Regions from separate parts of the Paenibacillus sp. MER 99-2 genome, predicted to be linked through region 1. Evidence: predicted binding sites of a transcription regulator. Region 1 holds the regulator's gene; each other region holds the start of a gene.
What was found. Region 1 encodes NrdR, which represses ribonucleotide reductase genes. Its sites were predicted from a motif close to AACACNATATATNGTGTT; they were not measured.
Positions count from the first base shown of each region.

Region 2: the regulator NrdR is predicted to act here: its motif matches at 7,546-7,563, upstream of M3636_RS17270 (anaerobic ribonucleoside triphosphate reductase).
Region 3: the regulator NrdR is predicted to act here: its motif matches at 8,501-8,518, upstream of M3636_RS14650 (adenosylcobalamin-dependent ribonucleoside-diphosphate reductase).

Region 1 is NZ_JAMAUZ010000002.1:651,896-662,488, forward strand. Features, by position in the region: gene mutM (DNA-formamidopyrimidine glycosylase) at 1-195, shown strand, start outside; gene M3636_RS13965 (MntP/YtaF family protein) at 365-1,153, shown strand; gene coaE (dephospho-CoA kinase) at 1,163-1,759, shown strand; gene M3636_RS13975 (lytic transglycosylase domain-containing protein) at 1,756-2,319, shown strand; gene M3636_RS13980 (alpha/beta-type small acid-soluble spore protein) at 2,487-2,708, opposite strand; gene nrdR (transcriptional regulator NrdR) at 2,825-3,292, shown strand; tRNA gene M3636_RS13990 (tRNA-Ala) at 3,499-3,571, shown strand; gene M3636_RS13995 (stalk domain-containing protein) at 4,007-5,416, shown strand; gene M3636_RS14000 (RidA family protein) at 5,552-5,938, opposite strand; gene M3636_RS14005 (winged helix-turn-helix transcriptional regulator) at 6,047-6,385, shown strand; gene M3636_RS14010 (spore germination protein) at 6,655-8,172, shown strand; gene M3636_RS14015 (Ger(x)C family spore germination protein) at 8,169-9,344, shown strand; gene M3636_RS14020 (GerAB/ArcD/ProY family transporter) at 9,360-10,493, shown strand.
Region 2 is NZ_JAMAUZ010000003.1:499,690-510,282, forward strand. Features, by position in the region: gene M3636_RS17250 (FAD-dependent oxidoreductase) at 1-690, opposite strand, end outside; gene M3636_RS17255 (glycoside hydrolase family 3 C-terminal domain-containing protein) at 1,052-3,871, shown strand; gene M3636_RS29570 (methyl-accepting chemotaxis protein) at 4,035-4,874, opposite strand; gene nrdG (anaerobic ribonucleoside-triphosphate reductase activating protein) at 5,031-5,540, opposite strand; gene M3636_RS17270 (anaerobic ribonucleoside triphosphate reductase) at 5,537-7,498, opposite strand; gene M3636_RS17275 (hybrid sensor histidine kinase/response regulator) at 7,979-9,616, shown strand; gene M3636_RS17280 (aldo/keto reductase family protein) at 9,773-10,593, shown strand, end outside.
Region 3 is NZ_JAMAUZ010000002.1:791,466-802,058, reverse strand. Features, by position in the region: gene M3636_RS14665 (alpha/beta hydrolase-fold protein) at 1-1,782, opposite strand, end outside; gene M3636_RS14660 (acyltransferase family protein) at 2,116-4,188, opposite strand; gene M3636_RS14655 (HAD hydrolase-like protein) at 4,866-5,519, opposite strand; gene M3636_RS14650 (adenosylcobalamin-dependent ribonucleoside-diphosphate reductase) at 5,722-8,439, opposite strand; gene M3636_RS14645 (DEAD/DEAH box helicase) at 8,770-10,530, shown strand; gene M3636_RS14640 (YqhG family protein) at 10,534-10,593, shown strand, end outside.

The sequences.
Region 1 (10,593 bases):
GATGCGGTTAATGCAGGTGGCTCATCGATTAAGTCTTATGTGAATGGTCAAGGTGAGATGGGCATGTTCCAGCATCAATTGAAGATATATGGACGTAAAGCCGAGCCTTGTCATAATTGCGGTACAATGATTGAGAAAAGTGTGGTGGGTGGCAGAGGTACACATTACTGCCCGAAATGCCAACCTATACTTTAGTTGCATCACTACGCTGAGCCTGAAGTCATCATTACTTTTCGAACGATCTCTTAAACTGTAGCACCCTTGGATTCCTCCTTCCATATACTGATATGGCAGAAATAAGCGGGCGAATACCCATACTGACATCTGTCGGTTGGAATGGATCCGCACAGGGGAGGAATCCGGGGTGCTGCATCATTTTATTTCGTTACTGGCGCTTGCTTTGGCGCTTAGTTTAGATGGTTTTGGAGTCGGGATTACATATGGGCTGCGCAAAACCAAGATTCCGTTGTTGTCCATTGCTGTTATCTCCATTTGTTCGGGATTAGTTATTGCCTTGTCTATGCAGGTGGGAGTGCTTCTCTCACGAGTAGTTTCACCGAATGTAGCATCCGAAGTTGGTGCTGTAATCTTGATTGTGATTGGTGGATGGTCACTATTCCAGCTTATTCGCAAGCAGAGTAAGGAAAAAGCGGAGACAGACGAAGGTACGGAGGAAGACTCGGCAAGTGAGCATGTGGAGCGTAGAGCCATCGGAACATCAGCCTTGACAGAGCAAGACGTAACTTCCAAAGGAAGGAATCAGGTTCTTGCACTGGAACTGGAGCAATCTGCTTCAGGCGGATCTGTGGAGCGGATGGTCTTCACCTTAGAACTTCGAAAATTAGGCGTCGTGATTCAAATACTACGAAGTCCCTCCAAGGCAGATATGGATAATTCGGGAAGCATCTCGACTCAGGAAGCAATGTGGCTGGGGATTGCTCTATCACTGGATGCATTCGGTGCAGGACTTGGAGCAGCATTACTTGGATTTCCAACGTTGTGGACAGCACTTGTCATTGCATTGTTCAGTGGAGCGTTTCTGTCACTTGGGATGAAGGTTGGACTTCGTTTTGCTGCGTTGCAATGGATGCGTCGCTTGTCCGTGTTGCCAGCACTGTTATTAATGTTTATGGGAATAATGAAGCTGTTGTGAGGTGAAATGATGAATATTGGCTTAACCGGCGGAATCGCCACAGGAAAGAGCAGTGTTTCCGCCCTTCTTGCCAGTAAAGGAGCACTGCTCATTGATGCAGACGTTATTGCCCGGGAGGTTATGATGCCCGGGCATCCTGTTTTGGCTGCCGCTGTTCAGCGGTTCGGACAAGCCATTCTTCATGAAGACGGGACGTTGGATCGCAAGAAGCTAGGTAGTATTGTTTTTCAGCATCCAGAGGAACGTAAAGCGCTTGAGGCTATTACCCATCCGGCGATTCGCCGAGAGATGAGAGAACGAGCGGCTGCATATGAGCAGGCACACCCGGATAAGCTTGTCGTATCGGATATTCCGTTATTGTACGAGTCGGGTCTGGAAAAAGGGTTCGATGAAGTCGTCGTTGTATACGTACCTAGAGAGTTACAGCGAGAACGATTAATGAGCCGGGATGGGTTGACTGGTGAGCAGGCTGATGCCCGGATTGCAGCCCAGATGGACATTGAGCAGAAGAAACAGCTTGCCGATATCGTGATTGATAACAGCGGATCATGGGCCGATACAGAGCAACAAGTCATATCTCTCCTTCAAGGTAAGGGTTTAATATGAAATGGCTGCGTAAGAAACGAGTACTGTTGTTGATGTTTGTTTCCTTCGTTCTAGTGCTGTTCCTGAATACGAACTGGATGGCGTGGTTCTACCCGATTCAATATAAGGATGAGATACGGGCACAATCCTATAGCTATGAGGTAGACCCGTTTCTAATTGCTTCGATCATTAAGGTAGAGACTAATTTCAAAACGAGCTTGGAATCCAAACGTGGTGCCATCGGACTTATGCAACTCATGCCTGATACGGCGAATTGGATTATGGAGCAGGCCAAAATTCCGGGTACGTCATTAGAAGAACTGAAGCATAAGCCTGAAAGGAACATTCAGCTTGGTACTTGGTATCTGAAGAACTTGTCCGATCAGTTCGATGGCAATGAAGCGGTTATGATTGCTGCATATAATGCAGGACCTGGTAAAGTAAGTAGCTGGCTCCGAGATGGCGTGTGGGATGGTTCTTTTGATACAGTCAAGGACATTCCTTTTGGGGAAACCCGGCACTATGTACAACGCGTTATTTATTATTATAATCAATATGTTAAGATCTATAATACGTTCTAGTTCGGATATATCGTGGGATGCTGTAGTTAGATGCAGGTGACTTGTGAAAAAAACGAATGGCATCATGCACGGTACAAGAGCCGGTTATAATAGTAGAAGCACAGAGCAGACCGGTTGTTCACCGGTCGCCCCATGCTCCTCTATAATACCGTATTACGATGCAGATATTATTGGTATTGACCTGCCAATTGCTGTTCTGCAATTGTTACCAGACGCTTCGTGATGTATCCACCGATCGAACCGTTCTCGTAAGAAGTCATGTTACCTTGGTATCCGTCTTGTGGGATGCTGATTCCGAGTTCTTGAGCAACTTCGTATTTCAGTTGTTCCAGGGCTGCGGAAGCTTTAGTTACCACCAAGTTGTTGGAGTTACCGTTGCTTTGTGCCATTGCTGTTCACCTCCTCGCGGTTGGTAAAAGTATTATGTGTCGTAGATACCATTTTCATTACAAAATGCTTACAGGGAACTTATGGAAAAAAGTCAAACATGGGAAGTGATCGAAAAATGAAATGTCCTTATTGCGCTTTTATGGGCACCAAGGTGCTTGATTCCCGTCCGGCCAATGAAGCAAAATCCATTCGTCGTCGTCGTGAATGCGAGCAATGTAGCCGCCGATTTACCACATTTGAGATGGTGGAAGAAACACCGCTGATTGTTATTAAGAAAGATGGAAGCCGAGAAGAGTTCAGTCGGGATAAAATTCTCCGCGGACTTATTCGTGCATGTGAGAAACGTCCAGTCTCGGTGGAGACACTTGAGATGATGGTTTCTGAAGCAGAGAAATCTTTGCGTAATACCGCTGATGCGGAAGTGGAGAGTCGTCAGATTGGTGAGTTATTGATGGAACAGCTCTTTCCCGTGGATGAAGTGGCGTATGTTCGCTTTGCTTCGGTGTACCGTCAATTCAAAGACATCAATATGTTCATGAAAGAATTGAAATCATTGCTGTCCAAAGAAGACCTCGAGGATTAGATGCCTAGGCAAAGGGAGAAGAGCAAGCTGGGGTTACGATACGTCATCATGATTGTGTTCCAGATAGGAAGATTGTTCTTCTCCAGATCCTTTGGGCAGCTTTGTAGGAGCAGAAAAAGATATTGACAGTAAAACACCGATTGAATATGATAAAAGGGTCGCCTGCGTAAGGTTGCAGAGGTGGACGAGTTATTATTGTATATCTTGGGGCCTTAGCTCAGCTGGGAGAGCGCTTCGCTGGCAGCGAAGAGGTCAGGGGTTCGATCCCCCTAGGCTCCATACTTAAAGAACCCGCTAAACACAAGGATTTTCTCGTGTTTGGCGGTTTTTTTTATGTTAAATTGCAGTTTTTATATACAAAAAAAATTCAGTGCACACGAAAAAATTTAAAGCTGATGCTTCTATCACTAAAGGAAGCCTTTATTTTCACACTCGTGTGCAGCTCCCAGTACCTTGGTGCCGCACTTCATGGCAAGGTTGGTCAGCTTGGTTAAATATAGTAGAACCCACATAAGGGTTCTGTTATGATGATGGAAGGTTTATAAGTTTATGGCATACAAGCAACTAAATATGATAGTAAAGGAGTGAGCTTTTTTTTAGGTACATCTTACATCTTGCTGGAGAGATACATAGTTAGAGCTAGAGGAACAACCATTTTTTAGATCAAAGACTTCTTATAACAATAGCTACGAAGAGAATGGGGAATATAGAGATATGAAACGAATTGTATTGCGATGGTCTGCTGTGACGATGGCGTGGCTTGTGATATTTATGCTAGCGCCTAATCTGACATCAGCAGCAGGACTTGTTTTTCCAGAACGGGATGAGGTCAAGCGAACATGGAATCAACTGCAGGACATGAATGTTGGATTAAAGACTTATGATACGGAACCTTCCTTTAAAGCACCATATGAGATCGGAAAAGTGAATCAGACAATGCTTGAACAAGCCTTGTTAGCTACGAATCTTGCTCGTGCCTTGGCAGGATTGCCAAGTGATGTACAGTTGGATGACGATTTGAATGCGTTGGCACAGCATGGTGCGGTCTTACTGGCTGCTACCGATAAGCTGTCTCACTATCCTGAGAAACCAGCAGATATGACAGATGATTTCTATAACAGAGGCTATGAATCCACTAAAAGTAGTAACCTGTCAAGCGGAAGAGATAACTTAAGTAGAAATGTATTAGACGGTTATATGCCAGATACAGGTAGGAATGCAGATCGAGTAGGACATCGCCGTTGGGTGCTCAATCCTTCTTTGCAGAAGGTGGGTTTTGGTATCGCTGGTGGATATGGTTCAATGCAGGTGTTCGACAAGTCTCGTGCTGAGGCAGTGAATTATGATTACATCGCCTGGCCGGCAGCAGATTTCCCGCAGCAGTTATTTGGCGGTTCTCACCCATGGTCTGTCACGTTGAATCCCGACAAGTATGAGAAGCCTTCTTTGCAGAATGTAAAGGTACAAGTCACTGATCTGCAAAGCCAGAAAAAATGGGTGCTAGATAGTACAAATAACGATCTAAACAATGATCTATACTTGAATGTGCAGTTAAGTGGGTTCGGCGTGTCTAACGCTATTATTTTCCGTCTGGACGGAGTAGAGGACTACACAGGGAAATACCAAGTTGACATTACTGGCTTGCGTACGTTGGGTGGACAGGCTACCGAGTTATCTTATACGGTAGACTTCTATGATTTATCCCAGCACTTCTATCCGGGCGAGACGGAGAAATGGAACCTGCAATTTTCTGTTGAGAAAGGTTGGTCGTATGAGACACGTACGGGAACGAATTATTTTGATGAAGTGAATCGTCCTTATATTGAAAAAGGAAGCACGCTCGTTCCACTAAGGCTTGTAAGTGAGTCACTAGGACTCGACGTCGAGTGGGATCCAGTTGATCGAGTCATTCGGATCTCAGATGATAAGAAGGAAATTGTTCTGAAGACGGACAGCCAGCAAGTCCGGGTCAACGGGGTAGAAACGACAGTTCCCGTAGCTCCAACTGTTGGTCGGGGTGTTACCTTTGTGCCACTGCGATTTGTTTCTGAACAGTTGGGTCTGTCCGTTGATTTTGAGGAGAGTACCAAGTTAGTACGAATTGAGCGGGAGTACGTGCACTAAGTCGCTCTTTTAATTGTGGCAGTTTTTTGATCAGACTGTACTAATTGTTATGAGAAGCGGAGATTCCCGGCACATATGCTGAGAATCTCCGCTTTTCACTTTGCTAAGAGAGGCTACTAACCGCTTATAATAGCGTTATTCCGTATGTGCTACTGCTCTGATCTCGACTAATTGTTCGGGGAAAGCTAAGTAGGTAACACCAATAAGGCTACCAGCAGGACGATGGTGATCCCCGAGGTATTCTTTAAAAATCTCAATAACTTGCCCTCCATGTTCCTGTGCGTTAGTTAGGTACACTTCAACATAAGCGAGATTGTTTTTCGTAATTCCGAATTCTGCTAACACGTGATCCAGGTTGTCCAGGGTTTGACGCGTCTGGGTTTCGATACTACCAACTCCAACGAACTCACCTGTTGCATTATGGGAGAATTGACCCGAGATGTAGAGGGTACCGTTGACACTGTATCCTTGTGAAATACCGTGATCCCAGAGATTATGATTATACGTTTGAACTGCATTCATATGTTTCTCTCCTTTACTTGAAAGTAAGGCTAAGTATAAACTTGGGACATAGAATAGGATAGTACGCACTTTAAAGATAGGTACTATCTGAAAGGATAGTGTGAAATGATGGGAATATCCGATTTGAACGGCGGAGATACGAATATTGCAGATACACCCTTTGGTTATACGATGTCCCTAATTGGAGGGAAATGGAAAATGATTATTCTCTATCTCTTAGCGGAAAAACAAACGGTTCGCTTCAATGAAATGAAAAGGCAGCTGGGGGGAATCACATTTAAGACGCTAAGCTCACAACTAAAAGAGTTGGAGGCCGATGGGATGGTTCAGCGGAAGGAGTATCCACAAGTGCCGCCCAAAGTCGAGTATAGCCTCACAGACAAGGCTAAGACGTTGTTGCCCGTGTTGGAACAGTTGTGCGATTGGGGAGTTAAGAACCGCAGCTAGAGTTATGGCGAAAGTCTCAAAAGTTTGGTAAGAGCACCGTCACATCATGTGATGGTGTTTTTTAGTTTTTATCATTTTGATAGCTTGAAAGCCTTGAGAACTAGTGGTTTAGCCTATGCTAACATTCCAACCCACGCACCTAAAACTGCATACATGATGCCATTGAGTAGCTTGTGTCTTTGCCAAGAGAGAATAAAAAATCCGTTTTGAGAAAATATATCCTTAAGTTAGACTTGCGCAACTACTCTACTCACTTAAGGAGCATTGAGATGGTCGACATTTTAGATTACCGGGATATGCCCTTCAGCACGGAGCTAGCAGCGAATGTAGACATCATCAAGAAGATTTATAACAATTCATCGGATATTAAAACAAGAACGTTTCCGCTCGCCAGCAGCGTAGATGCTTTTCTAATGTTTATCGACGGAATGGTCAATGAGTCGCTTCTTGACCTGCACGTTCTGGCACCGTTGCTACAAGCGCGTGCTGGTGATTCCCAGATTGACTTTGCCTACATATGCTCGATCGTCACTACAAGCCAGCTAACCATCGTTACGAGTTTTGAAGATCTGCTTAACCACATTTCAAACGGAAGCGTAGCGCTGTTCGTGGATAAGCTGCCATTCGGCATTAGCGTCGGCGTACCTGGTTGGCAGCAACGTGGCATTGAGGAGCCTGCGGCAGAATCGATTATCCGCGGACCTCGTGAAGGGTTTACCGAAACATTAAGTGTCAACACCTCGATGCTGCGGCGCAAAATTAAAGATCCCGCACTGAAGTTAAATCCGATTCAGGTTGGGCGATATACGAAGACCGCTGTCCTGATTGTGCATATTGATGGAATCGCCAATCATTCTCTGGTGGAAGAGGTCAGAAGACGCATTGAGAAAATTGATATTGATGGCGTGCTGGAAAGCGGATATATCGAGGGTCTGATTGAGGATCATCCGTATTCGCCATTTCCGCAGATTCAGGTTACGGAGCGTCCTGATGTCGTTAGTGCCTCATTGCTCGAAGGGAAAATCGGCATTATGGTGGATGGTACACCATTTTGCCTCATCGCACCTACAACTTTTTTTGCTATGCTGCAATCGCCGGAGGATTATTATCAGCGCTATATTATCAGCAGTTTCATTCGCTGGCTTAGATTTCTGTTTCTTATCATCTCGCTGCTTCTACCCTCGCTATATGTGGCGGTGCTGACATTCCATCAGGAAATGGTACCTACCTCACTGCTGCTCAGCATTGCGAAGTCACGGGAAGATATTCCTTTCCCAGCACTTGTGGAAGCACTGCTGATGGAGGTTTCCTTCGAGGCATTGCGAGAAGCCGGTGTACGCTTGCCGAAGCAGGTAGGTTCCGCCGTCAGTATCGTCGGTGCGCTTGTCATTGGACAAGCGGCAACCTCCGCAGGGCTTGTCTCATCACCAATGGTTATGGTCGTTGCCATAACGGGCATCGCTTCTTTTCTACTGCCCCAATACAGCGCTGGTATTGCCATTCGTCTATTGCGGTTTCCCATTATGTTTTTATCGGGGATGTTTGGTCTGCTTGGGCTGATGCTTGGCGTAATTGCCATCATTATTCATCTATGTTCCATTCGTTCACTGGGTGTTCCCTACTTGCAACCACTTGCGCCAATGAAATGGAGTGAGATGTTAGACAGCTTCATGCGGGGGCCGATTTGGAGCAATACGAAACGACCAAGCCTGACTGGGAAGAAAAAAACGATTCGGCAATCCGCTTTCGATCGTCCCGATCAAGGAGAAGAAGGAGCTTCCTCATGAACAGGCGGGTGCGTATTGCCTTACTTTTGCTAGTCGTCCTGTTACTGTGTCCTTTGCTGAGCGGCTGTTGGGATCGTAAGGAAGTCAATGACTTGGCGCTTGTAACAGGTGTAGCCATTGATCAGCGGGATGACAAGACGATTGAAGTCAGTATACAAATCTTCATCCCTCAAGATTCAGCGCAGGGTCAGTCACCTGGGGAAGCGTCAGGCGGGACAGGTACAACTTTTGTACAATCAGCCTCCGGTGTAAATATTGCCGATGCATTGTCCCAGTTACAGATGAAGTTTTCACGCAAAATTTATTGGGGGCATGCTGAAGTATACATATTTGGCGCAGACAAGGTAGAACACGGCATAAAGGAGGATATGGATTTCCTTATGCGGGATTCAGAGCCGCGTGAGCGAGCTTATGTCTTTGTTAGCAAAGGTAAAGCCAAAAAAGTACTGGAGATGCACTCCATTCTGGAGCGAAATACATCTGAAGTTTTGCGTGAGATGGCTGTTAACAAAACGAGCATCACCTCGTCGATGGCACATTTGATGGAGATGTTAGAAGAAGAGAGCAAGACGGCGTTGCTCCCCTGGGTTGAGTTGCTGCAAGCACCTAATCAGGACGACCCTTCAAAAGGCGTCGGTTATATCAATGGAACAGCGATCTTGCATGACGGTAAGCTGATCGGTGTATCCGATACTCGAGTAACCAGAGGTATTCTTTGGGCTATTAACGAAATGGATAATGCGATTATTACCATACGTCCAGAACATTCGGATGGTACGTTGTCGGTACAGTTGCTGCGAAATCGCTCAAGAATTAAGCCTGTTTTTAGAAACGGCGAGTGGTTCATTACAATCCATGTTAATTGCAAGAATCAATTAATTCAGAATACAACGGACATTAACACCGATCAGAGTAGCAAGAGTCTGCACAGGATTGAAAAGCAGCTTGAAGAAAATATTGAGGAGCGTATTTATCTGGCAATTGATGAAGCCAAAAACAAATACAAAACGGACATTTTCAATTTTGCTGGCGCTTTTCACCGTAAATATCCTCGCATATGGAAAAAGCATGAGAAGGATTGGGAGGCTATTTTTCCGCAAATCAAGTTCACGGTTATAGTAAAAGCGGATATTTTACGTCCCGGTATGTTTAGCACCCAACAATCCAAATAGAGAGGAGTAGGCCCCATGAGCAAGGAGAAGATCAGCGGCAATCAAATTTTTTGGATGATCTCTACGATGCAGATTGGTATGACCATTCTACTCACTATCAATCCTACCGTTGCTATTGCCAAGCAGGACGCCTGGATATCCATATTGCTCTCCAGCATGTTCTCCGTGGGGCTGGCCTATATCTTGACTCGCATCAGTATGATGTATCCGAATGAATCCCTCATTACCTATGCACCTAAGATTATGGGCAAGATTCTAGGGCATTTTATCATTTTGCTATACGTTTTGTACTGGTTTACAGTGCTAGCGATCATATTGAGACAATATGGCGATTTTATGATTGGTACGATTCTTCCATTGACCCCAGTCATTATCCCGATTGTTGGTATGATTATTGTGGCGGTTTACGTATCATTCGCTGGGATTGAGGTGCTGGCCAGATGCAGTGAGGTATTGGGACCGCTCATTCTGCTCGGCATTATGGTGCCCTTGTTGCTCAACATGTCACAGGTTCAGGTTCATAATCTGGTGCCAGTCATGGCTGACAACAATCTATTAGTGCTGGTCAAAGGTGCTCTGCCAACTGCGTCCTTTCTAGGGGACAACATATTGCTCATGATGATTTTACCTTTTCTCTCTCATCCACGCGATGGTGTGAAAGGAGCTGTACTCGGATCAGTGGTAGCAGGTCTCTTTACGCTATTGTCTGCAATGCAATGTGTCGCAATTTTTGGCTACTCAACTGCATCCAGACAAACATATCCGTTTCTCAATCTAGTGCGCTTTGTTTCCTTCGGTTTCTTGCAAAATCTTGATTCAATCGTTGTCGCGATCTGGATTATGGGGATTTTTATCAAAGTATCGCTTTATTTGTTTGCAGCCTCTTACGGGACTTCTCAATGGTTGGGCATCAAGCGTTGGCGCATTTTTATATTTATCGCTGCTCCAATTGCGATTGTGCTCTCGATGATACCACGTGACTTCGTGGATAGCTCCATTCTTTTTCCTAAGCTAGTGGCTGTACCGTTTAATCTACCTGTGAACTTTATTCTGCTGCCACTCTTGTTATGGATTGTGGGATCTATTCGGAATCGAAAGAAGAAGAGCGGGGAGCAACAGCGGAATTCAAAGGAACAAGAGGTTTCATAAATGGTTTCGAGTTAAGATAGAGAGTTCAGTTGATTAATATGGTACATCTCTAATACACTTCATCATATAAAATTGAATTTTAATTGGGCTATTATTCTAT
Region 2 (10,593 bases), on a different contig from region 1:
CGAAGGGCCATTCCCATAGGTTCTCACATGCAGGGCAGCGTCTTCTTCCACATCCGTTACCGTTGTATGCTCGAAGATGCGAACCCCATTTTTCACAGCGGAGTCTAGTAGAAAATGCAGATAAGCTAGCGGATCAAAACGAGCTTGTCCAGGCATCTTGATGCCTGCTCTTGATGGAACATCGATAGGGAGTGGATCCACCCATTGACCAGGGATATCCAGCTTCCCATAGGCAGTCAGCTCAATCTCAAGCTTCTTCAAGTTCTCTTCGGATTGAATATACACGTAAGCATCCTCGTCAGCCCACTGACAATCAATCTGGTGTGACTTCACCAGCTCACGCATCCAGCGTGCAGCCTCCGCATTACCTTCATAGTACATACGTGCCTGTTCGTGTCCGAAGTGCTGCATTAACTCGTTGAAAATGACACCATGCTGTGCAGATACCTTCGCTGTGGTGTGTCCAGTTGTTCCATCCAGCACCTTCCCTGCTTCAAGAACCACAACGCGCAGCCCTTTTTGGGATAGCAAATACGCTGTTGTGATGCCTGCAATTCCAGCACCGATAATGGCTACATCCGCTGTTGTACTTTCTTCTAGTTTGGGATATGAATCGAATGCGTGCGTAGCTCTCCATAGTGATTCCGGAATGGGAGGCAGTCCCACCGGGGGGTGTTGCTGATCACTCATATCTATTCCTCCTGTATCTACTCTTGAATCCAATTGGTTCTAGATGTAAAGGCGCAGTAAATCAACCTTCTATCATGATTGCCACACTAAGCGAGAAAAAAACAATACATGACGGACATTCCGAGGAATATTCATATTTTCCTGTGGTATCCTCTATTTTTTTTGATAAACATGCTATATGATAAGAGTATTATCGAAATCGTTTTAGGTGATTTATTTTATGGTGGAGAAAGAGTAACGAAACGTATGATGTATAAGGACTTCATTGTTCATATACATATCCATTAGGTACAATTGAATAGGTATGCTTTCACTTATTATGTATTCGCTATCATTTTGAATTCAAAGGAGATTCCATACAATGACTAACCAAACGAAATATCCTTTTCAAGATACATCATTAGAACTAGACTCCCGCGTGAAAGACCTTGTATCCCGTCTGACTGAAGACGAGAAAATTGAATCCATGCTACAGTATCAGCCGGCGGTAGAACGACTCGGTGTTGCTGCATATAAACACGGTACGGAAGCTGCCCATGGTCTGGCATGGCTCGGAGAAGCAACATCTTTCCCACAACCGGTGGGGCTTGCATGTACATGGGATACAGATCTGATGAAAGAGATCGGCTCTGTGATCGGGGACGAGGCTCGGGTATTTTATAAACGCAATCCAGCAGTGAACGGTCTTACGCTATGGGCGCCGACAGTTGATATGGAGCGTGATCCACGTTGGGGACGGAATGAGGAAGCTTACGGTGAAGACCCTGAACTGACAGGAGAGCTGTCCACAGCACTGGTTAAGGGGATTCAAGGTGACCATCCGAAGTATTACAAGGCAGTTGCGACGCTGAAGCACTTCCTTGCGAACAACAATGAAGTAGATCGTGGCAGTGGCTCGTCCAGCATTGATCCACGTAATATGCGTGAATATTACCTGAAAGCGTTTGAGAAGCCATTCAAAGAAGGTGGCGCGCAGTCGATGATGACTGCATATAACTCCATCAACGGTACGCCAGCGCTATTGCATCCTTATGTGAATGAGGTAGTTAAGGGTGAATGGGGAATGGATGGTTTTGTTGTCAGCGATGCAGGTGATGTGATGGGCATTAAGAATGATCATAAGTACTATGATTCTCACACACCAGGTACTGTAGAGTCGGTCAAAGCAGGGATCGATAGCATTACCGACGATGCTGATCTGTCCAAGCAGGCTCTTCGTGAAGGGTTGGAGCAGGGCATTCTTGCATGGGAAGATATTGACCGTGCATTGTTCAACACCTTCCGTGTCCGCTTCCGTCTAGGTGAGTTCGATCCAGAGGAAGGCAATCCGTATGCCTGCATTGGGGAAGAAGCGATGATGACAGACAAAGCCAAAGCATTGTCACTGAGAGCAGCAAGAGAGCAGGTTGTATTGCTCAAAAATGAGAACGGCACGTTGCCACTCGACAAAACCAAAGCGGGTAAAGTGGCGGTCATCGGTACACTGGGCGGCACCGTATATCGGGATTGGTATGCAGGCACCATGCCATATAGTGTCTCACCATTAGAGGCAATTCAGAGCAAAGTGGGCAGTGACAAGGTGCTCTTCCAGGATGGAAATGATTGCATTACGCTGACTTCAGTAGCGAATGGCAAAGCGGTTGGTCTGGCAGAAGGGGAGAATTCACCACTGATTGCTTCCGGAGAAGCAGATACCTTTAAGGTTACGGACTGGGGCTTTGGCAGCTATACGCTGCAATCCGAACGCAATGGTAAATATGTGACGACGGATGAAGAAAAGGTAACGGCATCTGCGAATGAAGTATATGGTTGGTTCGTGAAGGAAGTATTCCATCTGTTGCCACAGGCTGACGGCAGCGTAGGCTTAACGACATGGAATGGCAAGACGGTAACTGCACCGAACAATGGGAACGATGCATTCGCCGTTTCGGAAGAGCTGAAGTCCTTTGGTGCAACCGAGACATTCCAGAAGGACGTTGTCGTGGATGGTGTGGAAGAAGCAGTTGCGGCAGCGAAGGAAGCGGAAACGGCCATTGTGTTTGTAGGTAACAACCCGCTGGTAAACGGCAAGGAAGAGATTGACCGTCCAAGCCTGGATCTGGCAGAATCCCAACAACGCTTAGTAGAAGCTGTGTATGCTGCTAATCCGAATACGATTGTTGTCATTGTGGGTAGCTATCCGTTTACCTCCAATTGGGTTCAAGAGAACATCCCAGCCGTATTGTACACGTCTCATGCAGGACAGGAACTGGGGAATGCGCTTGCGGATGTATTGTATGCTGATTACGCTCCAGCGGGTCGTCTGAACATGACATGGGTACAATCGGCAGATCAACTTACAGATATTAAAGACTACGATATTATTCAATCGGGCCGTACGTATCAATATTTTGAAGGAAATGTATTGTATCCGTTCGGTCATGGCTTGACGTATGCAGCGTTCAAATACAGCAATTTAGAGCTGACTCCTGCACAGGCAGGAACAGAAGATGATATTACCGTAACAGTGGATGTCACGAATACGGGCACAATTGCGAGCGATGAGGTTGTACAATTGTATGTACGTGCAGGCAAATCTCGTGTGAAACGTCCGCTCAAAACGTTAAAAGGATTCCGTCGACTTCATATTGAAGCGGGAGCAACCGTTAACGTGAGCTTCAAGCTCCCGGTTCAAGAGTTGGCCTTCTGGGATGTGACTCAGGATCGCTATGTGGTGGAGTCTGGAACCTATGCGATCATGGTGGGGAAATCCTCCTCTGATATTCAGCTGGTTGCCGATCTGACGGTTGAGGGAGAGACAATCCCAGCCCGAAACTTGAGTGTCTCCACACGGGCTGAGAATTATGATGCGTACCTCAGTGTAGATCTGGATGAGAGCAAAGAAGGTGGAGCTGCTATCCGCGTGCTTGGAGAGCAGGGATGGGTTCTGTATAAGGATGCAGATCTCGGCAATGAAACGACTGAACTGGAAGCTCGTATATCCTCCGAACAGGAGGGTGCTGTAGTGGAGGTTCGATTGGGTGCCCCTGACGGTACACTGGCAGGACGTATTGAGCTGGCACAAGGTGGAGCTCAGCAATGGTCTTCGGTGAAAGCCGAGCTTACAGGTGCAACAGGCGTACAGGATGTATATATCCTGTTATCGGCTGGGGTACGACTCAGTCATTTTCAGATTCAATAATTCAGCTCAAGACCTTATATTCTAATGCAAAGAACCTTCGAGCCCACTAGACAAGTGGGCTCGAAGGTTCTTTTTTGTAAGACGTGTATACCTGCTGTGCGTAGTGGTTGGAGCATTCTGAAATTGCCTATGGGCAGTGAGCTTTAATCACCATAATCAATTGTTATTGTGTATCTGTTTTAATAATCTTATCAATAAATTGTTTGAGCTGTTGATTGGTGGAATTTAACTCATCAATCGTTGTCATAAAATTGTTAACGAGCTCTGCCTGTTCTTGCGAACTCGCACTAATTTCACCAATCTCATTTTCCATCCCCTGTATGGATTGCCGAACAGCTAGAAGAGATTCCTCAATGCGAGTAGTTGCATCCTTGGTATCTACGGACAGCTTGCGAATTTCCTTGGCAACGACTCCAAACCCTGCACCTGCCTCACCTACACGCGCAGCTTCAATAGCTGCATTTAAGCCAAGTAGGTTCGTTTGCTCGGATATTTCGCGAATGAAACTGGCAACCTGATTGACATTGCCTGATTTTTGCACGGCTTCTTTGGAATTGTTCAGAATTTCCTCGGTCGTGGCGCTGAGTTCTTCCGAGTGTGCAGCTACATGTTGCACGCTGTCCATTAATTGGTTGGTAAGATTGTCCGCGGCATCCATGAGTTGTTGAAGCTGATCTTGGTCATCCATGCTATACAGAATGTTTAACAGAGCCAGGATGTTCCCTTGAGTATCTTTAATTGGAATAAAAGCAACGTCAAAAGGGATTCCGAATAACTCTTTGGGATAGTGATCCCATCTTTTCTCTGTACCGCCCTTCAGATCTCGAAAATTCACATTGGATTCCAGCAGAGGATCTCCAGCTTGGTATTTCAGCTGCTTCAGTGATTCTCCCGCAGAAAAATACAAAAATTTCTCATGATCAATAATGGAAAGGGTTACATCTTGACGCATAGCCACTCGAAAATAGGGCATCACCGCAATTAGTGCTTGAACAATATCCATATGTAATGATCCTCCTAAATAACTTGAAATGAAATACAAGCAATACATTTAATACATGCCTATATTATATATCGTCACTTAAGAGAGTGAATAGTAGGTCAGAACGGATATTGCGTAAAAACTTATGAAGTATGCTTATGAAAGAAGAAAAGATCGTTACGATGCATCCATCTGCAAGGTAACGATCTCTTGGTTCATTTGTGTTGCTCTCACATCAATGATGCGTTGGTTACGGCTGCCACGATACACTAAAGAAACATCTCGTTCAGCGGCGACATAACGCCCATCGATAATGACGTCACATAATTCGGCTAGTGCTGCCCGAGACGGCTCCAGCACCAGTTCCTCATACGTAAATCCAGTGTATGCCCAGACCGATAGATCAGGGCGTAGTGCTCGGAATTGTTGAACCCAAGGAATCAGATCGGCTGCTGAGAAAAAGGGATCGCCACCACATAAGGTTACGCCATCCAGCAGAGGATGAGTTGTAACCTCATGCATAATTTGCTGCTGCTTCTCCTTCGTAAACGGCTCACCTGCACGAAAGCTCCATGAGTCTGGGCTGAAACAGCCGGGACAGGCATGGCGACAACCACTGATGAACAACACTGCACGCAAGCCAGGGCCTTCATTGACGGATTCAGGGATGTAACCGTGCAGGTTCACTTATGTTTCACCCGATCTCGAACTTCAGCCTGTTTGGCACCATTGAATCGTACTTTGTAATCCCCGGTAAGATAACCGGTAACTCGGCGTAAACGCTGGAAATGCACGTTGTTCTCGTGAATGCCACAGTTTGGGCAGCTCTCCCCAATGACACCTTCATAGCCGCAAGATGGGCAGCGATCGATAGGGTGGTTAATGGAGAAGTAACCAATATCCTGTGCTAATGCATACTGCACAATTCGCTGGAAAGCCTTCGTGTTGGCTCGCACATTTCCATCAAGCTCAACATACGAGATTGCTCCAGCATTACATAACGTATGGAAGGGTGCCTCTAGTTCAATTTTACGGTATGCAGGCAGGTTGTAATATACAGGCACATGGAACGAATTCGTATAATACTCACGGTCGTTAACACCTGCAATCGAACCATATCGCTTACGATCAATCGTTGTGAATTTACCAGATAAACCTTCCGCAGGTGTAGCGAACAGCGTAATGTTCAAGTTATGTAGTTCACTCATTCGGTCGCAGAATTCACGCATCGTACGAATGACATGTACTGCTTCTTGATGAATATGCGGATCTTGACCATGATGTCGACCATATAGAGCAGTCATACACTCTGCAAGACCGATGAAACCAATCGATAACGTACCATGTTTCAAGAGATCAGCCACCGGTTCATCTGGATCTAACTGTTTGCCGCCTTCCCACACACCCTCACGCATCATAAAGTCTGAGGCTTTGGCTGGCTGTGCTTTCTGAATCTGATATCGATGCAGCAGACCCGAAGCTGCTTGTTCCATAACCGATTGAAGGGCAGCATAGAAGCCTGTCCGATCGGCTACAGCGCGTTTTCCCTGACAGATGCCGAACCGAATCCCCAGTTTAACCAGGTTAATCGTATTGAAGGAAAGATTACCTTTTCCGCTCTGACGATTACGTCCGAACCGATCTGCTAGTGTACGTGTGCGGCATCCCATCGTAGCAATGATGGTGTCCGGATCATCTGGTTGATAGAACGGCAGATTGAACGAAGCATCCACATTAACGAAGTTAGGGTACATGCGGCGCGAAGAACAGGTGACGGCAAGCTGGAATAGGTCGTAATTGGGCTCCCCAGAAGCTTGATTAATGCCTTGTTTACACTGGAAAATATGCTGTGGGAATACGGGCGTCTCCCCGTTTCCTAAACCACGAATAGTAGCTTCTAGCAACGAGCGAGACACGAGTCGTCCTTCAGCTGATGTACAGAGTCCGTAATTAAGTGATGTGAACGGAATTTGTCCTCCAGCACGACTGCTCATGGTATTGAGATTATGGATCAATGATTCAGCAGCTTGTTCTGTCTCCAGGATTGTCTCATCCATGGCAAAATCATAGGCATGTGGGCATTGCTCCTGGGCTTCCGTACTATCCAGATAGAGTTGTTCATCCTGAATGTAAGCATGCTCTGCAAAGAGTCGTTGCCCTTTACGATAATGCTTCCGGAATGAGCGTCGCACATAAGGTGCAAGGTCCCAATCTATTTTATTGGCAGATACACCGCCGTATTGACTATTTTGTTGAGACTGAAAAATGATCGCTACCAACGCCATTGCTGACATGATTGTCTGAGGGGTACGAACGGAGCCGTTTCCCGTATTGAATCCAGATGCGAGCAGTCGGTCAAATGGAATGAAGATACAGTTGGTTGTGCCAAGTCCATACTGATCAAGGTCATGAACATAGAGGTCTCCATGCTCTACAGCTTGTGCAAGCCCTTCAGGCAGGACATGGCGAACGGCATGCCACTTCGCTGTTTCCGAACCGAGCCGGCTCATTTTCCCACTAAATGAATCTCCATTCAGGTTGGCATTCTCCCTTAACGTATCCGCATCCTCAGCTCCAATAATTCGTCTGCCAAGGTCAGATAGTAGGTCGTTTGCTGGCGGAGAGGCACATTCAAGCATATTCATTTAAGGTTCCTCCTATAATGAGAGTATATATTGGTTAAGTCTGATTAAATACTACATGTAGTTTTTCATTATCCAGTTATAAACTATATATGGATTTTTGGGTGTGATAATGATCACATCGTAATCGTAGCTGAATAGGAGATATACCTGTAGAATGTGGATAAAGGTTTCCAAAGTTGAATTCGAAGAGTATAATTTCTTTTTATGCTACACCGCGCCAAAACATCTCGTTCACGGACACAGAATCTAGGAGCAATGGTAGATTATCACCGGTCATTCCTAGCATGGAGATGCAGCGAAACAGGAGCTTGCCAGAATGAGAAGCGATTGTGAATCGCCTGCGTGATTCTTCTGAATGTTCGTGGTGTTAAAACATATATGTACAGGTTGTGACAACTGGATCAGGAGTTTTTTTTACCCTCATATATCTTTATGGATTGATTCTAATTTGAAGCGCAGCTTAGACAAGAGGGGTGAGTCATGGGAACCACAGGTGTTGCAAGGGGCTTTTATGAAAATATACAGGAAGCTGCGACCCACATCGTGGACGTATTAAGTGGGATTTTGCAGGTGAATACCATCTTTGTCGCCAGCAATGATGGTGTGACGAATGTGATCCTTGAGGCATTTAACCGCCATGAGCAGTTGGTCACGAGGGGGAGCAAGCTTCCATTTGAGACATCTTACTGTAGTTTGGTTTTGCGAGATAAAAGCAGTGAGCTAACCATCGTCGATACGGCAGAGCATCCGTTAACTCGTTCTATGAATGTGACCGGTGACCTAGGAAGTCGATTCTTCATTGGTGTTCCGATTATACGGCGCTCGGGTGAAGCATTCGGCACGATCTGCCTGATGGACAATCCGGACTACCAGCTAAGTGAAACGGATATGAAAACACTGAAAGCGATGGCTGTGTTTCTCGGATACGTCGTTGATCTCGAAGATAGCCTGCTGGTGCAGGAACAGAAACTGAATGATACGGAACAGCTAAAGGCACAGTTGCAGGCAGAGAAGGAACGTGCCGAGTCCGAAGCGATGACGAAGACGCAAATGATTGCGCTTATGAGCCACGAAATTCGCAATCCATTGAACGGGATATTGGGGTTGACGGATCTTATGCGAACGCCAGATATGCCCGAAGAGCATCTGGAATATGTGAACATGATTGAGACAAGTGGCAATATATTATTATCCTTACTGAACAATATGATGAACTTCAACATCAATGATTCGGGCAAAACGGTTGTACACGATGATCCATTTGATCTGGTGTCTACAATTGAGAATACGGTGTATCTTCATGTTGGACAGGCGATTAGCAAAGGCATTGAGATTGGTTTGAACCTGGAGATGAATGTATCTCAAGTATTTGTGGGCGATGAGATCAAAATTGGACAATTGCTGGCGCATGTGTTGCAATACGCAATCGATTATACACGGACAGGTTCGGTGCTGATCACCGCCACTATGGATGAAGAGAGTACAGGCAACCAAGCTGTGCTCTTGTTGAATGTGAAGTATAGCGGCAAGATGTTGCCTGCGGATAAGATGCGCAATGTGCCTCATACCTCAGACGGGAGCATTAGCACACAGCGGATTGTCGGTACGAATCTGGGATTAGCAGTGAGTCAGAATCTAGCGATACTGATGAACGGAAGCATTCAGATTAACAGCTTGGGGGAAGACGAGACGGAATTCCAGATTAGATTGCCACTGCTCAGACATTGGGAGCTACCTCAGCTTACCAGCATTCAGCAGCGATTGAAGGGAACGCAGGTATTGCTTGCCAAAGACCCTGACATTTTGCAGGGTGTATCATCCTTGATGCGAAGATGGAAGATGGATGTGCATATGACCTCAGGCTCGGCCGAGGCATTCAGCTGGATGGAAGACGGCTTCAGCCCGGATGTAGCGGTAATTGATATGGGATTGGTAGAGGGCGGTGCAGTCGATTTTGTGCATAACCTCAAATCTCGTGCTCACGCACTGCCGATTATCGTGCTCGTGCCCTATGGTATGCATATTAACCCCCAAGAGGCAGAGGTGTTTGATGCCGTTCTAACGAAGCCTGTGAGGCAGGCTGATCTATTGAACGCATTGAGCGTTATCTTGCACTAGAGATCGATATATAGGATTTACAGCGCATCTGTTCATAAGGTGCGCTTTTTCCTTTTTTGGAGACTGGTCAAAATGATTCGTTTAACTTGGTTAGTTGCGTTACAATAGAAAGGGAACGTCATCATAAATGACTTATACAAGGAGGATGTGCAATCAATGGAGTATCGCAGATTAGGTGGAAGCGGACTGAAAGTAAGCGAAATCAGCTTGGGTAGCTGGCTGACATACGGAGGATATGTGGAACGTGAAAATGCGGTGAAATCGATTGAAACCGCATTCGATGAAGGTATTAACTTTTTTGATACAGCTAACGTGTATGAGCGTGGCGCGGCAGAGGAGCTGCTGGGTCAGACGTTGAAAGCGTATGCTCGTGATTCCTATGTTCTGGCAACAAAAGTGTTTGGTAAAATGGGCGACGGCCCTAATGATCAGGGATTATCACGCAAACATATCATGGAGCAATGTAACGCGAGCTTGAAGCGTCTTGGAGCCGATTACGTGGACATCTATTATTGCCACCGCTATCATACAGAGACGCCAATTGAAGAGACACTACGTGCGCTAGATGATCTGGTGCGTCAGGGCAAGGTGCTGTATGTGGGTGTTAGCCAATGGACAGCAGCTCAGATGGAGGCGGCGCTGGGTACAGCAGATCGTCTATTATTGGATCACATCGTCGTCAACCAACCGGTATATAATATGTTTGATCGATACATCGAGAAGGAGATCATTCCACTTGGTGAACAAAAAGGCATTGGACAAGTTGTGTATTCTCCGCTTGCCCAAGGTTTATTGACCGGGAAATACACCTCGGTATCTGATATTCCTGAGAATAGCCGTGCAGCCAAGCTCGGCTGGGACGAAGGCAAGATCAATGCAGATCGAATCGGTAAAGTTCGCCAACTGATCGAGGTAGCTGACAAGCTGGATCTAAAGGTGGGTCAACTTGCACTTGCCTGGATTCTACGTCAAAAAAA
Region 3 (10,593 bases), 140 kb from region 1:
AGAAGACTTATAGACACCGTTCACGAATCCCGTCTCTCCTACCTTAACCCCATTAATATAGGTGATGTCAGCATCATCGATTTTGCCGGCCATCAAGGTCAGATCCTGATCCGGGAAATCTTCAGGAACAAAAAATGTCTTCTGATACCAAGCAGCTCCAAAGTAATTATTCAGCCCCTCATAACCGCCGAAGCCGTCTGTCCACCAATCCAGACCTGGTTGCACTGTTGCCCAATCCGTCGTGTCCACATTTTCAGCTTCTCCATGTAGGGATGGCCCTGGATACGAATCTTTTTTGAATTTCCAATCCCCAAGCAGATCAATCTGAATATCTTCAGGCAACGTACCTGTTGGCGTGACACGAATCAGAGATTTGGAACCCAGGGATATTGTGGAGCCAAGTAAAGAGGCTTGGAGAGAAACGGTAGTACTTTTGCTGCTGCCCAGCTGATCCACTGGAATATCAAAACTGTCACTAAAATTAGATTCAGTCGAACCGGTAACGATGTCCCCCGCGTTTTTGGTATCACTGTACAAGATTTCGCCAGCTGGATTAGTCACCTTCAAGGATACAGATAACTCAAAGTCCTGATCTGTATCATTATTCTGGAAAAGCTGCACCGCAGCCCGATCCAGTTGAGTCGTGTAGGCTACACGAACCTCATTCGTATCGGTACCCAATGCTTGAGGCGTAGCCGTAAAGCTACCTGTTAGAATGCCTTTGGCAAACTTAGAATTGAAAGCACCCAAAGAACGATTCAGATCCACGAGCGGATTCGTCGTATGATCACCCGGACGCATCTGGTAGCCGTGTGAGATGGATTTGGAGCGCAGATGAGCGTGAATAGCATTGGTGGAATTATCTGCATATGTATTAGGGTCATCTGCACCACCGTCCAGATAAATAGAATACGCTCTCAATTGGTCATCTGATTTGCTCTTCATTAGCTCCATTGGATTTTTGCCTGCGATGGTCATGCCCAGCGGGGCTCGATGACTTCCAATGGAACCAAACACCTCCGGATGATCAAGTCCAACGACAAATGCACCAAACCCACCCATGGAAATGCCCGTAATTGCTCTGTACTGTGGTTTATCAATCGTTCTGAATTTTCCATCAACTACGGGAACCAGATCATCCACAATCATATTTTCCCAGTTTCCTTGATCATCACCTTCCGTCTGATTGACGAAATAGCTGCCTTTGCTGGAGTCTGGCATAATGACAATCATTTTCTGAAGTGTTCCATCCTTCATCCACTGATCCAGCTTGTTTGCAATGCCACTGGACTCAAACTGCTCACTGGTATTGTTCTCTCCATGAAGCAAATAGACGACAGGATACGTTCTTGTGCTATCGTAATATCCTTCTGGAAGGTACACCCGGTAAGTCATTTCCTTCTGATTCATGCTCTCGGACACATAAGTTGCTGTGTAGAATCTAGATTGCTGTGCTTCAGGTGAGCTCTCCGGAGTGCCGGAGAGTAACTGACTGCTCAGCTGGGTGTTCTGCGGAGTGACAGGTGTAGCAGACTCTTGTTCAACGGGTACCGTTTCAGATGAATCATTGACCACAGCTTCCTGTTGTTCACTCTGTATCGATTCTTCCTGCGCAGCATCCTCCTGTACAGATTCTCCCTGCACAGTTTCCTCCTGCACAGCAGTTGTTGTTTCCGCATAAATAAAGCTCGGCGATGAGGTTAACATCAGTGCTGCTGATAAAGCAGCGATGGGTATCGTCTTTCTCTTAGCTTTCTTGGATTTGGATCTAGTATCTTTCATGAACGAACCTCCCTGATTACTTTATGAGAACGTTTACAATTGAACACCACTAATTTATCATTATTTTTAGTAAAAAATCAATAAATTTTTACTTATATTAAGTAAAATTATTCCGACGTGCATTTTTACTTTTTCTCTACAGGTAAAGGAATACCATTTTTGCCGTTATGGACAGCTGAAATGTAACTTATCTTCCGTCTGATTGACAAAAAAAACAGCCCTCACGAGGAGGACTGTTTCTTGTATATTTTCGATGATACGTTGGTTAATGATGATAGATAAATAATAATTGAATAAGTGCCTATATGAAGCAGATCGGCTCATTCAAGCCAATTATTTGATGCTATTTTTCACGAGTGCAGCAAAGGCTTCTGAGCCTTTAGCCGTGAGATGTACGCCATCTTTTTCAAAATAAGCATCTTGCCCTTCACTCGCTGCGTTCCAATCAATGAGCGAGACATTGTTATACTCTGTCGCCGCCTCGTTCAATGCTTTATTCACTGTCCGTTCCCAAGGTCGAGGCACTCGTACCGTAACTAGATACACATGTTCCTCGTCCTTCAAAAATTCAAGAACTGACTTTAGATTTTTGGAGTTAAAAGACCCGTTTGTTCCAAGTTCCAATACAACCTGGCTGCCCATTTGATTGTTCTTTTTCAATTCACTTAATACATCCGCAGCCTGCCACATCTGACGACCCACATGACCATCTACATGCACACCTGTCATCGTCTGTTCCAGATAAGGCTTGGCGTCAAGAATGACTGAATCTCCGATGATTGTATAACGGATTTTCTCATCTGTAGCTGGTGAATCTGTTTCGCCTTTCGGTTCATCGGATGTATGATCCGATTCCTCTGGTGACGGGGTAGCTTGATCGGTAGAATCTCCCGTATCGTCTGCGGAATCTCCAGCACTAGCTTGATGATCCGGAGGTGTCTCTTTGCCTCCATCTGTTACTTGCTCCTCAGGCTTGGAAGACGAATCTGGCGATTGAGGTGGTGGGTCATTCTCGTCTGAATGATTGTCCCCTCCTGTAGCCGACTTATGTGTCTTCGGATCATGCTTGTTGCCTGAATCTGATGGAGCAACCGTCGCGGGTACAACATCCTGTCCCTTCTCTTCCGTGACCGAATGATCGCTGTTTAGCGTGGTGGACATGGACACCGAATGGGAATCTGAATTCGATTCAGAGGTAATCATCATCTGTGACACCGTTACAACAATTAGAAGCGTGGAGAGCACGAGAGCTGACCGTTTCCACCATACGTTGGAAACTCCATGCCTATGATGACCTCTTCCCCACATATTGGATAACGTATTACGAAATCCGTTATACCGAATAGGATTCTCAATATATTTAAGTGATAATGATGCCAGAACTACCGTTGCCAGCACCTGTAGAATCATGCGCACAGGATGCGCACCACCTGTATCTATCGTTGGGCTCGTCAGTACGATAACCGGGTAATGCCATAGATATAAACCATATGACCGCTCACCGATCCATCGTAGTGGCTTAGCACCAATGATCCGTGCCAGGAACGACGAAGGGTGTGCGAGTACAGCAACCAAAATCGTCGTTGCAATGGCTTGAATGATCATGCCCCCCTGATACAGCGAAGAATCGTATTCACTCGTATTCAGCATCATATAGATTAACAGCAGCAGAGCAGCGATACCTGCAGCATCCATGCCCAATCGATTACCACTGGCAAGTGACGAAGACAACTTCCGGCTCGGCCAGACTACAGCTAGAGCAGCACCCGCTAATAACGCAAACGCACGTGTATCTGTTCCGTAATAGACTCGGCTCGGATCCAAATCCGGGTTGTATATGATTGCCATTGCACCTGCTGATAATTCAGCCAATACGACAATAAAGACAACGAGCCATCCCTTACGTTTGAATAAAACAATTGCCGCGACCATCAATAAAGGCCACACAATGTAGAACTGCTCTTCTACAGCTAATGACCAGAAATGACCAAATGGGGACGGTGGCCCAAAGCTTTCGAAATAGGATACATGATGAAAGATATACCACCAATTGCTTATGTATAACACCCCTGCGACAATGTCGCCACGAAGAGCTGCCAATCGGGAAGGATCGGTGCAGAGCAGCCAGATCATTACAACCGCTGTCATCGTTAGCATGCCAGGCAACAGTCTCCTCACCCGTCTTAACCAAAAATCACCGAGTAAAATGCGGCCATGCTCTTTCCATTGTGTCAGGAGAATATCTGTGATTAAGTAACCCGATAGTACGAAGAATATCCCCACACCGAGCAGACCACCAGGGATAAAATCTAAATTCAGATGATACGCAATTACTCCAAGCACCGCGATGGCTCGTAAACCATCTAATCCATTCATATGGCGCTTGCTACTCAAAGGTTGTGACATGTGCTGTGCCCCTCCTTACTTATGCAAGTTGACTTCTTCGCTGTCTGGGGCAATTTGAAGCTCGCAGTGGTACTGGTTCTCGTTGTCTTTAACATACGTATTGCACCTTTCATCTTTCATTTCCACATGAAGAAGACGTGTAAAATGTCTTCTGCGTTGCATCTATATTATTAATATTATTAATCCACGACGTGGATAACATAGTCAGATTCATCTGATCGTGCAATGTGTTTACCTAACAGTATACGCTCGATCAATTCGGCAGAATTTACAAGAACAGTTACAACAGATTAAAACGATGTAACTTTACCTCCCAAGCTTCTACAGCTGTAAAATCATACTCTATATTTGTAGCTTAATATAGTGCTTTTATTAGATTGGAGAATATTACCTTGCATCGCCAGATGAGAGGTTCCCTCTACTTTACGATTAAGAAACATGTAATCCATGGAAAAAGGCTGCCGACTTACTCAGCAGCCACTAACCATTATAAACCTATCTTTCGCCGGATTGAAAGTTTTGCTCATAAATGCATCTCGAAGCCTAGGACTCAAGCGCTGAATAGGGTATTTTTTACAATTAATAACTAGAACAGAGCTTAAATCAATAAGGTTCTTGACAATCCAGCATTTGCATTTCCATATTACCTTTAATCTATTTGCTGCATCGTTCCTGTTTTATGCTTTATCTATTTCGGTTTTTAATTCCATCAGGCTATTAATCACACGATCGGCTTGTGCTAACTCATCAGGCTGAGCAAAATCGAAATTGCACCCAATAGACCTCAATCCATTTTCTTTTGCTGCTCGAATGTCAGACAGCCGATCTCCAACGACAATCCCTTGAGTGATCTTATACTTCTGTATAATCGTTCGTACAAGATCTGACTTATTCTGCGATTCAATCTGTTGTATGCTAAACGTTTCCGTTACCCATTCATGCAAATGGTAGTAGCTAACGATGGATTCCAAATATTCGATCTGTCCGTTACTTGCTATGTATATCGGAATTTCTCTGTCTTTGCACAACTGAAAAAATTCTTCTACACCAGGGTATAGCGCCCCTTTACCTGAACTGATATGTTCTATTAATCTCCCATGGAACCATTCATTGGCCTGATTTTTAATTTCGTCAGAATGACCGGGTAATAAGTTCTCCCAAACGACCGGCAGTGGAACCCCCATAATCTCGCGGTACTTTTCTATAGGTGTCCCTTGATTCCATAATTCTTGTGACCTAAGGTGCTCAAATGTGTCATGCAGCGAAGATTCCAATATTTTATCCGTCTGAAACAATGTTCCATCCATATCAAAAATTAATGATAACATCAAAGCCCTCCTAATTAACGTTCCTATAACGTCCTATCCATTTTTTTTGGTAAAAAATATCCCATCTCATGCGTTTCACATGTATTTCTCATCATACGCTCTAACAACAAAAAAACAAACGATTAGTCGATAAAATCGGAAAATTCCACTAATCGTTTGCATGAAAATTCGTATTGAATTATTTAATAAGTTTCAAGTCAACTACTCAACTACATTTACTGTATCCACAATTGCTGCATGTTTTGCATCCTTCCAGATTGATCAGGCTTGCTGAACCACATGAAGGACATAAGTCTCTCGATTCAGCGATAGAAGGACGCCCATTTCCTCCTGTTGTTTCATGCGTAGCAGCAGGGTTCGTATCCTTCATCAATGCCTCTCTCCACGCTTCTTCGTTCCCTTCATCCGCATGGAGGGAACCTATGTGATTGTGAGCAACACTTAGCTGTGGCTCGTTCTCTATAGATTCGCTCTGTACGTGACTCTCCAAAGCTTTGGCAACTGCATCTGCAATGGATTCAACCCGATTCACGCCAAAGCCAATGGCTCCCGAGCCTCCAATGCCCTTCAAGTGTTTAATGAGTAGTTCCACTTTGTGCCCATGATCCCCATACCGCAGGAACAAAGAGCATACCCGTCCAAGTGCCTCTGCCATGGCAAATACGTCTGAACCTGCTTTACCTACATTCAGGAAAATCTCAGCTGGAATGCCGTCTAGGTCATTGATTGTAATATAAGCCATTCCAAATGGCGTATTAATTTTGTAAGTGGCTCCACGCAGAACCTGAGGACGGCTTCTGTACTGTTTATCCAGCACTTTGGCAGAGGTGGCTGCTGCTTCTGATCCTGCTACTGCCGCCGGTTCTGCTACTGCCACTGGTTCTTTTTCGTCTTCTGGAATGGATTCGTGTTTATTCAGTATTTGTTCTTGCGTTGCATTTACTTCTTGTGTTTTTGCCCTTTCTTGCCCTTCTTCCTTTACCTCTTCCTTCTTCGAAGTGGATAACACCTGCACATCCCTGCTGCCATCTCGGTAGATCGTTACCCCTTTACACCCCAGATCATAGGCAAGCTCATAGAGCTGAGCCGTATCTTCGACCGTAAAATCGGCTGGACAGTTGGCTGTTTTGGATATAGAGCTATCCACCCACTGCTGGATGGCCGCTTGCACGCGAATGTGATTCTCAGCGGATAGATCCATCGCGGTTACAAAGTAAGCTGGAAGTGGCTCGCCTGGATGGGCATCCAGCCATTCTTGGGCAATCGGTACAAACTGTTCATCATAACCAAGTCGGCTCTGACGGAAATATTTAAAAGCAAAATACGGTTCAATACCTGTTGATGTCCCCACCATCGTGCCTGTACTTCCAGTCGGAGCTTGAGTGATTAAAGTGACATTACGAATGCCCTGTTCCCGTATAGCCTCTTCCACTTCCGGATACGTCGCAACCATATTTTTCATAAAACCACTCTGTAGATATGGCTCTACTTCAAAAGCAGGAAACGAGCCCTTCTCAGCCGCAATTTCTGCCGATGCCAGATAGGCTTCCTTCGCTATGAATCCATACAGCTTATCTAGAAATTCCAGTGACTCCGGGCTCCCATATCGAATGCGAAGTTTGATCATCAGCTCAGCGAGTCCCATCGTACCAAGACCTACCCGACGTTCATGCTGCTGATTCTGTCTATTCTCTTCAAAATGATACGGCGTCGCATCAATCACATTATCCAAAAATCTCGCCGAAACGCGTGTAGTCTCCGCCAGTTCTGCCCAAGCTACATCGTCTGCCTCTGCATCATAGAATTTGGATAGATTGATCGCAGACAGATTGCATACACCCCATCCTGGCAGACCTTGTTCGCCACACGGATTAGTGCAGATGATCGGGTTAAAATACCAGCTGTTCGACATTTGATTATAGTATTCCATAAATACAACGCCTGGTTCTGCGGATTTCCAAGCAGATTCAATAATGGTACGCCAAATTTCCCGCGCTTTAACTGTGCGATATGGAATGACCGAGCGACCAGCATCTCTCCATTGCTGTAGGTCTCCGTTCCACTCAGTGTCATAGTCTGGATCACTTGTATCTGGGAATACGAGCTCCCAGTCACCATCCTGCTTAACAGCTTCCATAAATCCGTTACTTACGCACACAGATAGGTTCGCATTCGTGACTTGACCCATGGTTTGTTTCACCGTAATAAAATCAAGTACGTCAGGATGCCAATCGTTCATCATCAGCATCAAGGCACCTCGCCGGCTTCCTCCCTGCTCAATCAGTCCAGTAGTATAACTGAACAAGCCACCCCAAGACACAGAACCGCTCGATGATCCATTAACCCCTTTAACAACGGCGCGCCGAGGACGTAAAGAGGACAAGTTAATCCCCACGCCTCCTCCGCGTGCCATAATCTCAGTCATCTCGGTCAGCGTTTTCATAATGCCACCGCGGCTATCCTGGGGCGAAGGAATAACATAACAATTGAATAGCGTTAGTTCATCACTCGCACCAGCACCCGCAGCAATTCGACCTCCCGGTACGAGCTTCCAATCCTCCAATACCGAACGGAATCGGGATTCCCATGTTGTTCGTTGTTCAGCGGTGGATTCAACGGAGGCCATCGCTTTAGCTAGACGATCCCACATCTCTTCAGGTGTCTTTTCTATATTAAGCGTCAGCTTCTCTACATCTGTCTTAACGATCTCTCCGCTTCGGGTTCTCACTTGTACCAGCTGACCCTCACGTTCTATTATTTCCCCAACTTCCTTCGTTGGAAATTTGGGATCATCCTTCGTTAATACCAATACAACATCCCCGACCTTTGCATGATTCGAATCTGCGTTCTTCCAGGCATACCGGTCCAGAAATATTTTTTCGCTTAGTCCTTCTAACTTGTGTGATTGTTTGTTCGTTTTCATCGCCACGCTCAGCCTCCCCGGAATAACGGTTCAATTTTGCTCTACGATTAAATTATGACTAAACACCACATATAGTGATTATAATTCAGTATATTACACTATATATTGATTTTCCATGTGATTTATATCATAGTCGTTTCTCGTGCTTATCTATACTCGGACAAGCTTCCCCACACGCCCTCAGGCGCATGTATATGAACTCTGTGAACTTTCTGGGAAAATACAGCCGAGCAGATCGAATTATGAATCTGGTTATGAACTGTCTCTCATTCGTCCATACTATTACCTACGAAATTAAACGTCATCTTGAATGGCATGGGAGGTAGCAGCATGAACCGGAACAATCCGCATCACATCAAACAGCCTATATCCGAAATGCCAGTACCATTGGAGTTTGATCGAAGCTGGCTTACCCAGCTTGAGTCTCGTTTGGACAAAGGGGGACCTTGGGGAGATTATCGACTCTTTCAATTAGGGATTCAGGCCGAAGAAACGAATCTGATTCCGAACTTTGATGAAATCCAGTGTTTGAAGCATTTACAAGGTCTGACCCCGCTTCCCCACCAGATGGACACTGCGCGTAAAGTATTATTTGAAATGTCTGGCCGAGCCATTCTTGCTGATGAAGTAGGATTGGGTAAAACGATTGAAGCCGGCCTTATCCTCAAAGAATATATGGTTCGTGGTCTCGTATCCAAAGTGCTTATCCTCGTCCCTGCCTCACTTGTACTGCAATGGGTACGAGAGCTGAATTCCAAATTCGGCATTCATGCCGTTGCTCAGAAAAAGGCATACTCTTGGCAAAACGAAGTCGTTGTTGCTTCCATGGACACTGCCAAGCGTGATCCGCACAAAGACATGTTACTGAATATCGATTATGACATGATTATTATTGATGAGGCTCATAAGCTCAAAAACAAGAAAACAACAAACTATCAATTCATGCTGAAATTGCGCAAAAAATACTGTCTACTGCTTACAGCGACCCCCGTACAGAATGATATGAGTGAGCTGTTTAATCTGATTAACCTGCTGAAACCAGGTCAACTTGGTCGTCAAGGTGATTTTGCCGCCAATTTCGTCGTCGATAAAAGGGTTCCGAAGAACCAGGAACAGCTTAAGGATGAATTGTCCAAAGTCATGATTCGCAACCGACGCGGCGAAGGACCTGTTCAGTTTACGAAGAGAAACGTCTCGAACGTCAACCTGCAACTCTCACCCGAAGAACAGGCGCTATATGATGGTGTGACCTCATTTGTAAAAGATCAGTATCAGGAAACAGGTGGCAATCTGAGCAGTATGCTCTCACTCGTTACGTTGCAGCGAGAAGTGTGCAGCAGTAGGGATGCGGTTTTCGTAACACTCGTCAACCTGTCGAAGAAGCTTCCGCTTGACTCGCCTCTTCGGGATACCATCTGGGAACTTGTTGCCCATATCAAAGCAATTAAGGAGAATACCAAAGCTGAGAAAACGATGGAACTAATTCGCAATATGAATGAGAAAGTCATCATTTTCACTGAATACCGGGCAACGCAGGAGTATCTGCTTAATTACTTTCGCAATAATGGACTTACTGCTGTGCCCTACCGAGGCGGCATGAACCGCGGGAAAAAAGACTGGATGATGGATCTCTTCCGCGGACGGGTTCAGGCCATGATTGCAACCGAAGCTGGTGGTGAAGGTATCAACCTGCAATTCTGTCACCATATGATTAACTTCGACTTGCCTTGGAATCCCATGCGGGTGGAGCAACGGATTGGACGGGTACATCGGTTGGGACAGCAAAATGATGTTAATATCTTCAATCTATCCACGACAGGTACCATTGAAGAGCATATTCTGAATCTGCTGCATGAGAAAATCAATATGTTCGAGATGGTCATCGGTGGACTCGATGTTATTCTGGAGCGGCTTGAGAAGAAGGAGTCGATTGAGAAAAGCTTAACCAAAATTTTGCTTGAATCTCAAAATGAAGATGACCTGCGTCGCAAGATGGATTCACTAGGACAATCGTTGAACTCCATCCAGCGCGAGGTCGCAGATGAAGTGCCTCTGATTACCAAGCTCGATCTTCGTAAAGGAGGAAGCTAACCTATGACCATGTCACCGCATGAGATTCAGGCTTATGTACTCACTTATCTTGAAGCCTTGGAC